Regions from separate parts of the Kitasatospora sp. NPDC004272 genome, predicted to be linked through region 4. Evidence: riboswitches for the same ligand, from Rfam matches in the RefSeq annotation. Region 4 holds a riboswitch; each other region holds the start of a gene.
The links. Region 4 has a riboswitch for cyclic di-AMP ahead of ACWEO5_RS15285 (NlpC/P60 family protein). Riboswitches for the same ligand answer to the same signal wherever they lie in the genome.
Positions count from the first base shown of each region.

Region 1: another riboswitch for cyclic di-AMP. It lies ahead of ACWEO5_RS06970 (M23 family metallopeptidase); the one in region 4 lies ahead of ACWEO5_RS15285 (NlpC/P60 family protein).
Region 2: another riboswitch for cyclic di-AMP. It lies ahead of ACWEO5_RS31635 (transglycosylase family protein); the one in region 4 lies ahead of ACWEO5_RS15285 (NlpC/P60 family protein).
Region 3: another riboswitch for cyclic di-AMP. It lies ahead of ACWEO5_RS29475 (transglycosylase family protein); the one in region 4 lies ahead of ACWEO5_RS15285 (NlpC/P60 family protein).

Region 1 is NZ_JBSGET010000014.1:22,417-25,933, forward strand. It holds gene ACWEO5_RS06965 (SDR family oxidoreductase) at 1-288, shown strand, start outside; gene ACWEO5_RS06970 (M23 family metallopeptidase) at 364-1,167, opposite strand; cyclic di-AMP (ydaO/yuaA leader) riboswitch at 1,178-1,340, opposite strand; gene ACWEO5_RS06975 (YiaA/YiaB family inner membrane protein) at 1,567-1,857, shown strand; gene ACWEO5_RS06980 (alpha/beta fold hydrolase) at 2,019-2,882, shown strand; gene ACWEO5_RS06985 (TetR/AcrR family transcriptional regulator) at 2,882-3,466, shown strand; gene ACWEO5_RS06990 (hypothetical protein) at 3,498-3,517, shown strand, end outside.
Region 2 is NZ_JBSGET010000142.1:11,281-14,797, reverse strand. It holds gene ACWEO5_RS31640 (MFS transporter) at 1-625, opposite strand, end outside; cyclic di-AMP (ydaO/yuaA leader) riboswitch at 1,131-1,294, shown strand; gene ACWEO5_RS31635 (transglycosylase family protein) at 1,298-2,527, shown strand; gene ACWEO5_RS31630 (CapA family protein) at 2,549-3,517, opposite strand, start outside.
Region 3 is NZ_JBSGET010000122.1:10,420-13,936, forward strand. It holds gene eno (phosphopyruvate hydratase) at 44-1,333, opposite strand; gene ACWEO5_RS29475 (transglycosylase family protein) at 1,636-2,352, opposite strand; cyclic di-AMP (ydaO/yuaA leader) riboswitch at 2,356-2,534, opposite strand; gene ACWEO5_RS29480 (cytochrome P450 family protein) at 2,787-3,517, opposite strand, start outside.
Region 4 is NZ_JBSGET010000041.1:36,353-39,869, reverse strand. It holds gene ACWEO5_RS15290 (NlpC/P60 family protein) at 1-204, opposite strand, end outside; gene ACWEO5_RS15285 (NlpC/P60 family protein) at 413-1,507, opposite strand; cyclic di-AMP (ydaO/yuaA leader) riboswitch at 1,518-1,673, opposite strand; gene ACWEO5_RS15280 (NlpC/P60 family protein) at 2,036-3,073, opposite strand; gene ACWEO5_RS15275 (NYN domain-containing protein) at 3,273-3,517, opposite strand, start outside.

The sequences.
Region 1 (3,517 bases), on a different contig from region 4:
GTCTACTCCGCGACCAAGGCGTACGTCACCCACCTCTCGCTCCACCTGCGGGCCGAGCTGGGCGCCAAGCGGGTCCGGGTCTCGGCGATCGAGCCCGGCATCGTCGACACCGAGCTCCAGTCGCACGTCACCGACCGGGGCGCGCTCGCCTGGCTGGACGGTTCCAAGGAGGCGATGGAGTGGCTCACCCCCGGCGACATCGCCAGGACGGTCGGCTTCCTGGCCGCCCTGCCGCCGCGCGTCAACCTCCAGCAGGTCACCGTGATGCCGACCGGCCAGGCGAGCTGAGGGCGCGGCGGTCGCGCCGCGACCAGCCGGGGCCGCGGCCCCGGGGTCAGCGGCCCCGGCGGTCGCGGCCGCCGGTCACGGCTGGAGGCCGAGGTGGCGGAGCCAGGGCAGCGGGTCGACCGGGGAGCCGTCGGCGAGGCGGACCTCCAGGTGGAGGTGCGGGGTGGTGGCGCTGCCGGTGGAGCCGACGGTGCCGAGGAGGGTGCCGGGCGCGGCCTGGCCGGGGGCGGCGGTGATCCGGGCGAGGTGGCAGTACCAGAGCTCGGTGCCGTCGGGGAGGGTCTGGACGACGCGGTAGCCGTAGGTGCCGGACCAGCCCGCGGCGGTGACGGCGCCGGCGGTGACGGCGGTGACGGGGGTGCCGGTGCGGGCGGCGAAGTCCAGCCCGTTGTGCAGGTGCGCCCAGTGCAGGCCGGCCTGCGAGAACCCGTCGCCCAGCCGGTAGCCGGTGAGCGGGAGGGCGGGCGCGGAGCGGTCGGTGCCGGGTGCGGCGGCCGTCGTGGTCGTCCCGGCCCGCCGGTCGGCGCGCTTGGCCTCGGCGTCCTGCGCGGCGGCCAGCCGGGCGGACTCCTCGGCGTCGGTGCGCTGTCCGTCGGCCTGCTGCAGGATGCGGGCGGCGAGGGCGAGTCCGGGGTCGGCGGCGAGCAGGTCGTCGGAGACCTCGTCGGCGGCGGTGACGGGGGCCGGGGCGGGCGCGGGGGCGGCCTGGGCGGGAGCGGCGGCGAGACCGGTGGCGCCGAGCGCGGCGGTCATCGCGGTGACGCCCAGCAGGGGCGCGCCGGTGCGGGCCTGGCGGGGGAGCCGGTGCCGGACGGGCTCGGCCTCGACCGGGTGGTCGAGCAGCTGGGTGCCGGTGCTCTCGGTGTAGGTCGACGCCACTGGGGCGCGCTCCTTCCTTCCCTGCCGCCGACCGGGTTAGCTGACGGGTTCGGAGGTGGAAGGTCTCCTACGGTCGGGCCCAGGGCCGTCCCGATTCACCCCGGTGGAACGTGGTTCCCCGGCTCCTGGACCTGCCGCGGGGCAGGACCGGATGGATTAGGCGTGGCGCACGGTGCCGCATGGTTACGGCGTTGCCGACCGCGCTGCGTTATCAAACGTTAATCCTATGGACCCCATGATTCCAAGCGCCCTCCTGGGTGCAGTGAAAGTTTCCTGACGCCCTATGGGCGATTTGTGACGGTTCGTCGATGTACCCGGATCCGGCCATGACGGACCGTGACGGAGCAGTTGAGTATCCGTACTCACGACCTGCCCGCGCCCCGGCGGGACCCTGGCCCCATGACCGCTCCCGTACCCCGCCGCACCACGTCCGCCTACTACCTGCAGGCCGTCGCGTCCTTCGCGTTCGCGACCGCCGCCCTGGCCCTGGGGGTCGCCTACCTCCCGGTCAGCGCGTGGATGCGCGCCTTCCTCGCCGTCGGCCTGCTCTACCAGGTCACCTCCGCGTTCACACTGGCCAAGGTGGTCCGGGACCGCCAGGAGGAGGGCGCGATCACCAGCCGGGTCGACCAGGCCCGGCTGGAGAAACTGCTCTCCGAGCACGACCCGTTCCGGGCCGACGGGATCTGAGCCGGACGGGGTCCGGGACGGACGGGGTCCGGAGCGCGCCCGTCGGCGGGCGCACCCGCCGGGCTTGACGGCTAAGGCTATTAGCCTTAGCTTTATGGCTATTGGCAGGAGCCGGGCGCGGAGCCCGGAGCGCCGGACGACGCCCGCCCAGGAGGCCCGCGATGAACAGCACCCTCGGCACCACCACCCGGTACCTCGACGTCCCCGGCGGCCGGATCGCCTTCGACGACGCCACCGGCCCCGGCACCCCGGTCGTCCTGCTGCCCGGCATGCTCGACCGGCGGACCGTCTACCGCTTCCTCGCCCCGCTGCTGGGGGCCGCCGGGCACCGGGTGGTCACCATGGACCTGCGCGGCATGGGCGAGTCCTCCACCGGTTTCACCGACCACACCCCGGCGGCGATCGCGGACGACCTGGTGGCCCTGCTGGAGCACCTGGACCTGCGCGGCGCCGTCCTGGTGGGCAGCTCGTACACCGGCGCCACCGTGGTGCGGGCCGCGGCGCTCGCCCCCGAGCGGACCGGCGGGGTGGTGCTGGTCGACGCCTTCATCGAGAACCTGCCGCTGAACGCCTTCCAGAAGGCGCTGTTCGGCCTGGCCGCCCCGCTGGTCAGCGCCTTCCCGGGCCTGTGGGGCTCGATGCAGAAGTTCTACTACCCGGCCGCCGCCCGGCCCGCCGACTTCGAGGACTACCGGGCCGGCCTGGCCGCGATGCTCCGCGAGCCGGCCCGCAAGACGGCGCTGCGCGGCTACCTGAAGGGCGACTCGGCGCCGGTCGGCTGGTGCGCGGCGGTCGACGTACCCGCGCTGGTGCTGATGGGCGAGCGGGATCCCGACTTCCCGGACCCGGAGCTGGTCGCCGACCGGCAGGCCGCCGCGCTGCGCGGCCGCAAGGTGATGATCGCCGGCGCCGGCCACTACCCGATGGCCGGCCGCCCGCAGGCCGTCGCCGACGCCCTGCTGCCCTTCCTCGCCGAGCTCGACGGCCCGGCCGGACCGACCGACGAGAACGGGACCGCCCGCTGATGCCCCGCGCCGGACTCTCCACCGCCGCCGTGGTGGACCACGCCCTGGAACTGATCGACGAGCGCGGCGCCGAGGCGCTGACCCTGGCCGCGGTCGCCGCCAGGGCCGGGGTGGCCACCCCGTCGCTGTACAAGCACGTGGCCGGCGGCCTGCCCGAACTGCGCCGCCTGGTCGCCGTCCGCACCACCGGGGAGCTGGCCGACCACCTGGCCGCCGCCGTCCTCGGGCACTCCCGGGACGGCGCGGTCCGCGCCCTGCTGGGCGCCTACGCCGGGTACGCCCTGGCGCACCCGCGGCGGTACGCGGCGCTGCCGCAGGTGCCGGACCCGGATCCGGGCCCGGAGCTGGCCGAGGCCGCCGAGCGGCTGGTGGGGGTGCTGTTCGCGGTGCTGCGCGGCTACGGGCTGGAGGGCTCGGAGGCGGTGCACGCCGTGCGGACGCTGCGGGCGGCGGCCCACGGGTACGCCTCGTTGACCACGGCGGGGGCGTTCCAGCTCGCCGAGGGCACCGACGTCACGCTGGAGCGGCTGACCGGGGTGCTGGTCGAGGGGCTGGCCAACTGGCCCGGCGGCGAAGGCCCGTGACCTCCCGGGGGCCTGCCGCGTTCTACCCGGTATGAAGAAGCGCAGCATGCT
Region 2 (3,517 bases), on a different contig from region 4:
CGGCACCCGCCCCGTCCGCCTCGTCGGGTGCCGCCCCGCCGGCCGGCCCCAGCCGGGCCAGCACGGCGGCGCTGGCGGCGAAACTCGCGGCGTCCACCGCCAGCGCACCGCCGGGCCCGACCGCCGCGATCAGCACCCCGGCCAGCGCGGGTCCGACCACCAGCGACGTCGATTGCACGAACCCGCGCAGCGCGTTCGCCTCGCGCAGCCGGTCGGCGGGGACGAGCAGGGGCAGCAGCCCGGTGGAGGCCGGGAGGAAGAAGGCGTCCGCGACGCCGAACAGCGCCATCAGCAGCGCCAGCGTCCCGACCCGGGCGGTGCCGGTGAGCAGCAGCACGGCGGCGGCCGCCTGGACGGCGCAGCGCACCAGGTCGGAGGCCAGCATGATGCGCTGCCGCGGTATCCGGTCCGCCCAGACGCCCCCGGCCAGTGTGAACACCAGCAGCGGGAGCAGCCCGGCAGCCGTGACCAGGCCGACGTCCGCGGCCGAGCCGCCGATCGCCAGCACCGCGAAGGGCAGCGCCACGAACGAGACCCGGTCCCCCAGGACCGACAGCGACTGCCCGACGAACAGCCGGGCGAACTGGCGCTCGGTGCGGAGCACTTCGGGGATCGGAACGCGCACGGGACCTCCTCGACGAATCCGGCGCTCCCGGCCCACCCGACGGACCCGACGAGCCCGACGGACCGGAGCAGCGCACCCGCCGCACGGGACGGCGAGCAGGGCGATCGTAGGAAGCCCGCGCACCCCCTGTCGCGTGATTTATCCGCAACACGGACAATGCCCCGATTTCACCGAACTTCCTTACCCTGCAAGCGACTTGTCACCAATTGCCTGCCTCTGTCACCCAACCGGTGCGTCGGCCTTCCCCGTTCGCCTTCCCCCCAATCCCAGCGATCGGCCACACTTCTCCAGCCGGTCCGTCGACCTCCCGCCCCCGGCCGACTCCGCCTCCGGCCCGAGACATCGTCAACAGGTCGTCCACTCACCACGCGGGAACCGGCGTGACGAAGGCGTGATCCGGGCGCGACGCGCTTGTGATTGCCGCGTTCGAGTGAATAGGCTCCTCCCAGCCCGCACCACCGGGCCCCGCGCGCGAGAACGCCGAGCCCTGTCCGCCGCGCCGTCGGGTCGACCACCACCACCCTTGGACAGGGGCGGGGGAACCACGATTGTTGCCGTCCCCCACGGCTAGGGGTGAAGCCGTCCGCACCGGGTGACCGGACGCGGCGGCCGGGCCTCCCTCCCGGTCCGAACCCGACAGCTCACCTCGCAGGCGTGCGGAGAGGATCTCGCATGCTCTTCACGGGTTCGGGACGTCACCGTCGGCAGGGTCCGGCGGAGAAGGCAGCCGAGCGCGCGATCGCGGTGGCCGGCGTGGCCGGCGTCGGCATCGCCCTGCCGCTGCTCGCCGTGACCGGCGCGCACGCCGCCCCCAGCGCGGTCTGGGACCGGGTCGCCGAGTGCGAAAGCGGAGGGAACTGGGGCTCCGACGCGGGCAACGGCCTCTACGGCGGCCTGCAGATCAACGCCCAGCGCTGGACGGACTACGGCGGCACCCAGTTCGCCCCGCTGCCGAACGGGGCCACCCGCAGCCAGCAGATCGCCGTCGCCGAACGCATCCTGGCCACCGAGGGCCCCTCGCCCTGGTCCTCGTGCGTGGACGAGGCGGGCCTGAGCACCGCCACCGCGCCGGGCGTCGTCGACGACAACGACTCGGCCGACGAGACGGGTTCGCTGCGCGGCGCCCGCGGCATCGCGGCGGTCAACGCCGCCCCGGACGGCAGCACCGTCCCGAGCGGGAACACCGCGCCGGTGTTCTCCGGCCTGCCCGGCTACGACCCGGTCTCGCACGTGTACTGGTACGAGAAGAACGGCGCCTGGTTCTGGACCAGCCACCAGAGCCTGTACGAGCGTTACCTGCAGCTGACGCACCCCCAGCCGCAGCCGAGCGCCCCCGCCCCGACCGGCCCCGCCCCGGACGCCCCGGCCACGGACGCCCCGACCGCGCCGGGCACCCCGTCGGCCGCCCCCGGCACCCCGCTGCCGCCCACCGACCCGACCGCCACGCCCGGCCCGGGCACGCCCACCGACGGCAGCAACGGGAACGGGAACGGCGGCAACGGGACCGGCCTGGTCCCCACCCTCCCGGTCACCCCGTCGCCCAGCCCGTCCGGCAGCGCCGACTCCTCCGGCACCACCGGCACCACCCCCGCCCCCTCGCCCACCGGCAGCACGGCGGCCCCGGACGCGTCCGCCGCGTCGGCAACCCCGGCTCCGGACCCGGCCGCACCGACGGCTCCGGACCCGGCCGCGTCGACCGCCCCGGATCCGGCCGCACCGGCGGCCCCGGCGGCGGCCGCGTCCGCGCAGCCGTACACCGTCACCACCGGCGACACCCTGGCCGCCATCGCCCGCGAGCACGCGCTGGGCGGTGGCTGGTCCGAGCTCTACAGGTCCAACCAGCAGGTGGTCGGCGAGAACCCGGACCTGATCCGTCCGGGCCAGGTGCTCGACCTGGGCTGACCGACTCCGGGCCGGCCGCCGTCACTTCGGGACGGCGGCCAGCCCGGTGCAGCCGCGCAGGCCGTCGCGGCGCTGCTGGGCGGCCTTCGCGGCGTTCCCGCTCTGCGGGACGGGCACGCCCCGGCCGTCGATGTGGGCGGGGGTGAAGGTCTCGCCGGTGACGCGGCCGTCGGCGGTGACGGTGAGCGTGGTGACGCCGGTCTCGTCGGAGGCGGTGTAGTTCGAGGTGCCGTACCAGAGGAAGTTGCCGAAGCCGTACGCCACGTAGGTCTTGCCGAGCATGCCCGCGCCGAGCATGGTGTGGGCGTGGGTGCCGACCACGGCGGTCGCCCCGGCGTCGGCGAGCTTCTTGGCGAGGGCGCTCTGCGCGCGGGTCGGGCAGGCCACGCCCTCGTCGCCCCAGTGCAGGTAGACCAGGACCACCGGTGCCTGCGCCTTCGCCGCGGTGACGGCGCGCAGCAGCGCGGTCTCGTCGAGGGCGGAGGCGATGCCCGGCTTGTGGGCGCCGGCCCGCCACTTCTGGTTGGTGATCTCGTTGACCTGGCTGGCCCCCAGCACGGCGACCTTCACGCCGCGCACGGTGGCGACGTACGGGGCGTACGCCTCCTCGGCGTCCTTGCCGATGCCGACCACCGGGATCGGGGAGGCGGCCTTGGCGGCGAGGGTGTCGGCGAGGCCGTCGGGGCCGAAGTCGACGGCGTGGTTGTTGGCCTGGGAGACCACGTCGACACCGGCGTCCTTGAGCGCGTCGAGCGCCTTGGGGGTGGTGCGGAAGGTGTAGGTCTTGGGTTCGGCCTTGCCGCGGCCGGTGATGGCGGTCTCCAGGTTGAGCACCGCCAGGTCGGCGGCGGAGAGCGTCGCGGAGATCGGGCCGAGGGCGGTGTCGGCCTTGCCCGCTCCGAGCCGGGAGGCGGTGCGGCCCTCGAAGTGGACGTCTCCCGCGAAGGCGACCGTGATGCTGCCGCCCGTACCGGGGCTCGCCGGGGTGCT
Region 3 (3,517 bases), on a different contig from region 4:
GCACCGGTCACAACAGGCTCAGTGCGTTCGGCCCTTGCTGTGCTTACTTGTCCGCGGGGCGGAACCGCGGGAAGGAGGAGCGGCCCGCGTACTCGGCGGCGTCGTCGAGGATCTCCTCGATGCGCAGCAGCTGGTTGTACTTGGCGACGCGCTCGGAGCGGGCCGGGGCGCCGGTCTTGATCTGGCCGCAGTTGGTGGCGACGGCGAGGTCGGCGATGGTGACGTCCTCGGTCTCGCCGGAGCGGTGCGACATCATGCAGCGGTAGCCGTTGCGCTGGGCCAGCTCGACGGCGTCCAGGGTCTCGGTGAGCGAGCCGATCTGGTTGACCTTGACCAGCAGGGCGTTGGCGGTGCCGGTCTCGATGCCCTTGCGCAGGCGCTCCGGGTTGGTGACGAACAGGTCGTCGCCGACCAGCTGGACCTTGTCGCCGATCGCGTCGGTGATGGCCTTCCAGCCGTCCCAGTCCGACTCGTCCAGCGGGTCCTCGATGGAGACCAGCGGGTAGTCGGCGACCAGCTCGGCGTAGTACGCGATCAGGTCGGCGGAGGAGAGCGCCTTGCCCTCGAACTGGTAGGCGCCGTCCTTGAAGAACTCGGAGGCGGCGACGTCCAGGGCGAGCGCGACGTCCTTGCCCGGGGTGTAGCCGGCCTTCTTGATCGCCTCGGTGATGAGGTCGAGGGCCTCGCGGTTGGAGTCCAGGTTCGGGGCGAAGCCGCCCTCGTCGCCCAGGCCGGTGGAGAGCCCGCGCTCCTTCAGCACGCCCTTGAGGGTGTGGTAGACCTCGACGCCCCAGCGGACGGCCTCGGAGAAGGACTCCGCGCCGATCGGGGCGATCATGAACTCCTGGATGTCGACGTTGGAGTCCGCGTGCGAGCCGCCGTTGAGGATGTTCATCATCGGGACGGGCAGCACGTGGGCGTTCGGGCCGCCCAGGTAGCGGAACAGCGGCAGGTCGCTGGCCTCGGAGGCGGCGTGCGCCACGGCGAGGGAGACGCCCAGGATGGCGTTGGCGCCGAGCGAGGACTTGTCCGGGGTGGCGTCCAGGTCGAGCATGGCCTGGTCGATGAGGCGCTGCTCGGTGGCGTCGTAGCCGACCAGCTCGGGGCCGATCTGCTCGATCACGGCGAGGACGGCCTTCTCGACGCCCTTGCCGAAGTAGCGGCTCTTGTCGCCGTCACGGAGCTCCAGGGCCTCGAAGGCACCGGTGGAGGCACCCGACGGGACGGCCGCGCGACCGGTGCTGCCGTCGTCGAGACCGACCTCGACCTCGACCGTGGGGTTGCCGCGGGAGTCGAGGATCTCACGGGCTACGACGACATCAATGGACGGCACGAGTGCATCTCCTAGCGGAAGCGGATGTGTGGTCGTTACGACCAGAGCCTAGCCGCACAGCGCCGTGCGGCCACGCCCGGCCGGGCCCCGTCTCACGGTGTGGCCCGGCTACTCACCGGTAGTTCACCTGTTTGACGGCCGCTCCGCCGCCCCCGGCGGCGCGAACTGCTCGGCGCGCGCCGGGAGCGGACGGGCGGCCAGGGGACGCGGCCCTCGTCAGGGCGGCGGCGGGGCCTCGTCAGGCCGCCGGACCGGCGCGTCCCACATGCCGGGACCGGGGTCGGACCGGAACCGGACCGGGGTCAGAGGGAGAGCACCTGACCGGGCAGGATCAGGTCGGGGTCGGCACCGATCAGCTCGTGGTTGGCCTGGTAGATCCGCTCCCAGCCGCCGGACACGTGCTGCGCGGCGGCGATGCCGGAGAGCGTGTCGCCGCCCTGGACGGTGTAACCGCCGGCGGGCGCGTCCTGCGGGGCGGCGCCGTTCTGCGGGGCCGCCGGCGGCTCGGCGGGGGCGGCGGGCTCGGCGGGGGCAGCGGGCTTCGCGGGCTTCTTCGACGGCGAGCTCTTCGGCTGCTGGGGCGCGGTCGGGCGCTCCTGGGAGCGCGAGGCGGTGTCCGCGGAGGTGTCGGCGGGCGCGCCGCCCTTGGCGAGGCCGGCCCGCTTGGAGCAGACCGGCCAGGCGCCGGGGCCCTGGGCGGCGAGCACCCGCTCGGCCACCGCGATCTGCTGGGCGCGGCTGGCCTGGTCGGCGCGGGCCGCGTACTGGCCGCCGCCGAAGGCGCGCCAGGTGGAGGAGGTGAACTGCAGGCCGCCGTAGAAACCGTTGCCGGTGTTGATGTTCCAGTCGCCGCCGCTCTCGCACTGGGCCACGCGGTCCCAGGTGTCGACGGGGGCGGCTGCCGCTCCGGTGGCGGCGAGCAGTGGCAGGGCCAGGCCGACCGAGGCCACGCCGGCGGCGGCGATGACCTTCTCGGCCTTGGTACTACGGCGGTGACGAGCAGCGTTGGAGAACAGCACGGGACTTCCTCTCCGCACGCCTGCGAGGTGAGCTGTCGGGTTCGGACCGGGAGGCTGGCCCGGCCGCCGGACGCTCCGGACGCGGTTGCGCCCGCTGCTCGGCGGCTTCACCCCAAGCCGTTGGGACTACGGCGTTCACACTGGTTCCCCCGCTCCTGTCCGGTACCTGGTAGGTGGCCCGAGGACGCGGCGGACAGGACTCGGCGTGCCGCGATCGGGGCCCGCAGCTGCGGGCATGTCGGAGAGTAGGCAAAGCTGACGAGCAATCACAAGCTCATATCACCATGATCACGCCGAAATCACGGATCTTCGTTCCACGTACACGAACGATCCCGGTATGTCCGGATTGATTCCGAGCAGGCGTGCGACGCGCGCCCCCGCCCCGGCGTGTCGTCGGCCCTGCGCGGCGGCGTGTCGCGGGTGCTGAAACGGCGTCAGCGGGGTGTGAAGGAGACCGGGAGGTCGCGCAGACCGCGCATGATCAGCCCGCCCCGCCAGCGCAGCTCGGCCGGATCGGCCGCCAACCGAACGTCCGGAAGCCTGGTCAGTAGGCTGCCGATCGCGCGCTGTCCCTCAAGCCGGGCCAGCGGGGCGCCGATGCAGTAGTGGATGCCGTGACCGAAACCCAGGTGCGGGTTGTCCGAGCGGGCCAGGTCGAGGGTGTTCTCGGCGGAGAACCGGGCCGGGTCGCGGTCCGCCGCGGCCAGCACCACCAGCACCGGGTCGCCGACCGGGACGTCCACCCCGCCGATGGTCAGCGGTGCGGTGGCGAACCGCCAGGTGGCCAGCTCCACCGGGCCGTCGTAGCGCAGCAGTTCCTCGACGCCGGTCTCCAGCAAGCCGGACTCGCCGCGCCCCAGCGACTCCTGGAGCAGGGTGCGCTGGTCCGGGTTGCGCAGCAGCGCGTACATGCCATTGCCGATGAGGTTGATGGTGGTCTCGAACCCGGCGAAGAGCAAGATGAAGGCCATCGCCGCGGCCTCGTTCTCGGTGAGGTGCTCGCCGTGGTCACCGGCCCGGATCAGGCCGGAGATCAGGTCGTCGCCCAGGTCGGCGCGCTTGCGGTGGATCAGGTCGGCCAGGTAGCCGCGGATCTGCTTGACGGCCCGGCCCACCCCTCCCCTCTTACCGCCCGTGTGACGGATCATCATCCCGGCCCAGTCGC
Region 4 (3,517 bases):
CTCGGACGCCTGCTCGGCCTCCTCGTAGAGCTGGTCGACCTGGGCCTTGACCTCGCCGCGGCTCACCGGCTCGGCCGGGGTGAGCGGGGCGGCGGCGGCCCCGCCGACGGTCAGCCCGAGCGCGCCGGTGGCGGCGGCGGTGAGCGCCAGGGCGCGGGCCAGGCGCTGGACGCCGGGCAGCGGGGTGCGACGGTGCACGGACACGTGCGACGGCTCCGTTCTGCGGCCGGCCTCCGCCGCCGTCCGCCGTCGGACGGCCGTCCTCGCGGGGGCCCGGGGGCAGAGGTTAGCGAGTCGGATCGATCCAGTCCAAACCCCGACAGGCACGAATATTTGACCGCGAATCGGACACCAGGACGAGAACGGCCCGGCACCCCCTGCGGGGTACCGGGCCGGAGGCCGTGCCGGACCGTCAGATCCGGACGATCCGGTTGATCGGCATGACCGTCGCCGACTCGTAGCGGACCTGCGCGCCGGTGTGCGGGGCGTGGACGATCTGCCCATTGCCGACGTACATGCCGACGTGGTGCTGGTCGCTGTAGTAGATGATCAGGTCGCCCGGGCGGGCGTTGGCGATGTCGGTGCCCAGGTTGGTCCCGGCCCCGGCCTGCGCCTGCGAGGTGCGCGGGATCGACACGCCGGCCTGCTTGTAGGCCCACTGCATCAGGCCGGAGCAGTCGAAGGTGCTCGGACCGGCCGCGCCGTAGGAGTACCAGCTGCCGAGCTTGGAGACCGCCGCGCCGACCGCGTTGCCCGAGAAGCTGGAGGACGCCGGGGCGTTCAGCTCCACCCGGACGGTGTCGCGGGAGGCGTGCTGGTCGGCGTCGCGGGAGGCGCGCTGCGCGGCGTCGGCCTTCGCCTTGGCATCCGCGGCGGCCTTCGCCTCGGCGGCGGCGAGCTGGTCGCGCTCCTGCTGGGTCAGCGTGTTGAGCAGCTCCTGGGCCTTGGCCAGCTTCGCCTTGACGTCGTCCTTGTCGGCCTGCAGGGCCTTGGTGGTGGTGTCCAGCTCGGCGAGCTTGGACTCGGCCTCCTTGCGCTGGGCGTCGAGCTTGGCCTGCTCGGACTTGAAGGTCTTCAGCAGGTCCGCCTGGGTGGAGCCGACCGCGTTCAGCGTGCCGGCCTCCCCGAGGAACGAGTCCGGACTGCTGGAGAGCATCAGCTGCATGGTCTGCGGCATGCTGCCGCTGCGGTACTGCTCGGCGGCGATGCCCGCCAGGCCCTCCTGCGCGGTGGTCACCTGCTCCTGCTGCCGGGCGAGCTGGTCCTGGAGCTGGCCGACCTGCTTCTGCAGCTCCTGCTGCTTCTCGACGGAGGCGTTGAGCGCCTCCGTCTTGACCTCGGCCTGCTCGTTGAGCTGGTCGACCTGCTGCTTGACCTGGTCCTTGGTGGGCGCGGGGTCGGCGTGCGCACCGCCCTGGGCGGACAGCGCCACGGCAGCGGCGGCGGTGGCAGTGAGAATCGAGACCCGGGCACGGCCGACGGGCTTGGGACGGCGATGGGACGCCACGAAGGCGGACTCCTTCTTCCTCACACCGCCTACCGGGTGAGCTGACGGGTTCGGGCCGGAAGAGATGTGCCCTACGACGCCTCACCGACCGCACGCGGCCGTCCCGGCGCCGATTCACCCCGGGGGAACGTGGTTCCCCGGCTCCGTTCGACAGCACCCCCGTAGGGGTATCCCCGTCAGCAGACCCGGTGTTGACGGTCTGCCCGCTGCGTCACGGACTCGGCGGCGACCCCCGCCGCCGCCCCCCTTGGGCGATCGACTCTGCGGTGGTCGAAGCACGACCCTAGTAACCGATCCGTGATCCGTTCAAATCCTTGTCGGAAAAAAATCTGATTCTGAATCAAATACCGCAATGAATCTGACCGAACGTGATCGATTACTTACACAGAGCGTAATAATTCTCACGATACGGTCGGGAAATGCCTCGCCCGGACGTGTCGCGGATCACAGGGGGATCTCGACCCGTCCGGGCGTGTCACGATGCGTCAGTTGTCGCCCGGTGGGGCGTTTGTCCGATTTTTCGGACCGTCAGACCCGGCGGATGGTGGAGATCGGCAGGGTGTCGACCTTCATCGTCTTCACCACGTCACCGGTGCGCGGGGCGTGCACCACCAGGCCGTTGCCGATGTACATGCCGACGTGGTGCCGGTCGCTGTAGTAGATGACCAGGTCGCCGGGCTGCGCGTTGTGCCAGTCGGTGCCCACGTTCACGCCGTAGCTGCCCTGCGACTGCGAGGTGCGCGGCAGCGAGACGCCGGCCTGCTTGTACGCCCACACCATCAGGCCCGAGCAGTCGAAGGTGCTCGCACCGGTGGCGCCCCAGACGTACGGCGAGCCCTGCTTGCCGAGCGCGGCCGACACCGCGGTCGCCGCGTAGCCGCTGGCCTGCGGCAGGGTGGACGGGTCGACCCGGGAGGCGCTGCGCGAGGCGGTGCCGCCGCTGCCCTGGAGGATCGCGGCCCGGTCCGCGGCGTTCAGCCTGGAGAGCAGCTTCTGCGCCTCGGCGAGCTTGCTGTTCACGTCGTTCTTGGCGTCGTTGAGCGCCTGGGTCTGGGTGTCCAGCTCGTGCAGGACGGCCGCGGCCTCCTGCTTCTGCTGGTCCAGGCGGCGCTGCTGGTCCTTGAGGGACTTGAGCGTCTCGGCCTGGGTGCTGGCGGCCTGGTCGAAGGAGGACGCCTTGGTCAGGTACTGGTCCGGGTCGGCGGAGAGCATCAGCTGCATCGACGGGTCGACACCGCCCTGCCGGTACTGGTCCCCGGCCACCGCCGCGAGCCCGGAGGCCAGCTCGGTCAACTGCTCCTGGCCGCGGGCCACCTGGTCCTGCAGGTCGCTGGCCTGCTTGCGCAACTGGTCGGCCCGCTCCTTGGCGCCGTTGTACTTCTCGGCCGCCTGCTCCTGCTCCTCCAGCAGCTTGTCGACCTGCGCCTTGACCTCGTCCTTGTTCGGCTGGGCCGGGGCGGCGTGCGCGCTGGCCTGGGCCGTCAGGGCGACCGCGGTCGCGGCGGCGGCGGTGAACACGGAGATCCGCGCACGGCTCGGCTGCTTGGGACGGCGGTGGGAGGCCAAGGGGGTGCTCCTTCTTCCTGCTGGACTCACCCCAAAGAGTGATGGTCCGGAATATAGGTTTGACGCCAGACCCTAGTGAAGTCCCCACCCCCGCGTCCACTCCCGGGGGGCTTCCGGCCCCGGGCACCCGCCCCCCTTCACCGGACCGTCACACTCCGGTCGCCCTGAGGTCCCCTGACCCCGTCTCAGCTGCGCCTCTTCAGCTGCGCGCGAGCCGGTTCAGCAGCAGCACCGAGGCCACCGGCCGGGCACCCGCCTTGCGCACCCCGTCCGCCACCTCCCGGTCGGCGGAGACCACCACCACCGGCCGTCCCTGCGGCTCGGCCCGCACCAGCCGGCGGATCAGCTCGTCCGCGGTCTCCCCGGTCCGGCTGAACCGCACCCGGACGCCGCGCGGCGGGGCCATGATCACCGGCACGTCGAGGTCCTGGCCGTCGAACACGC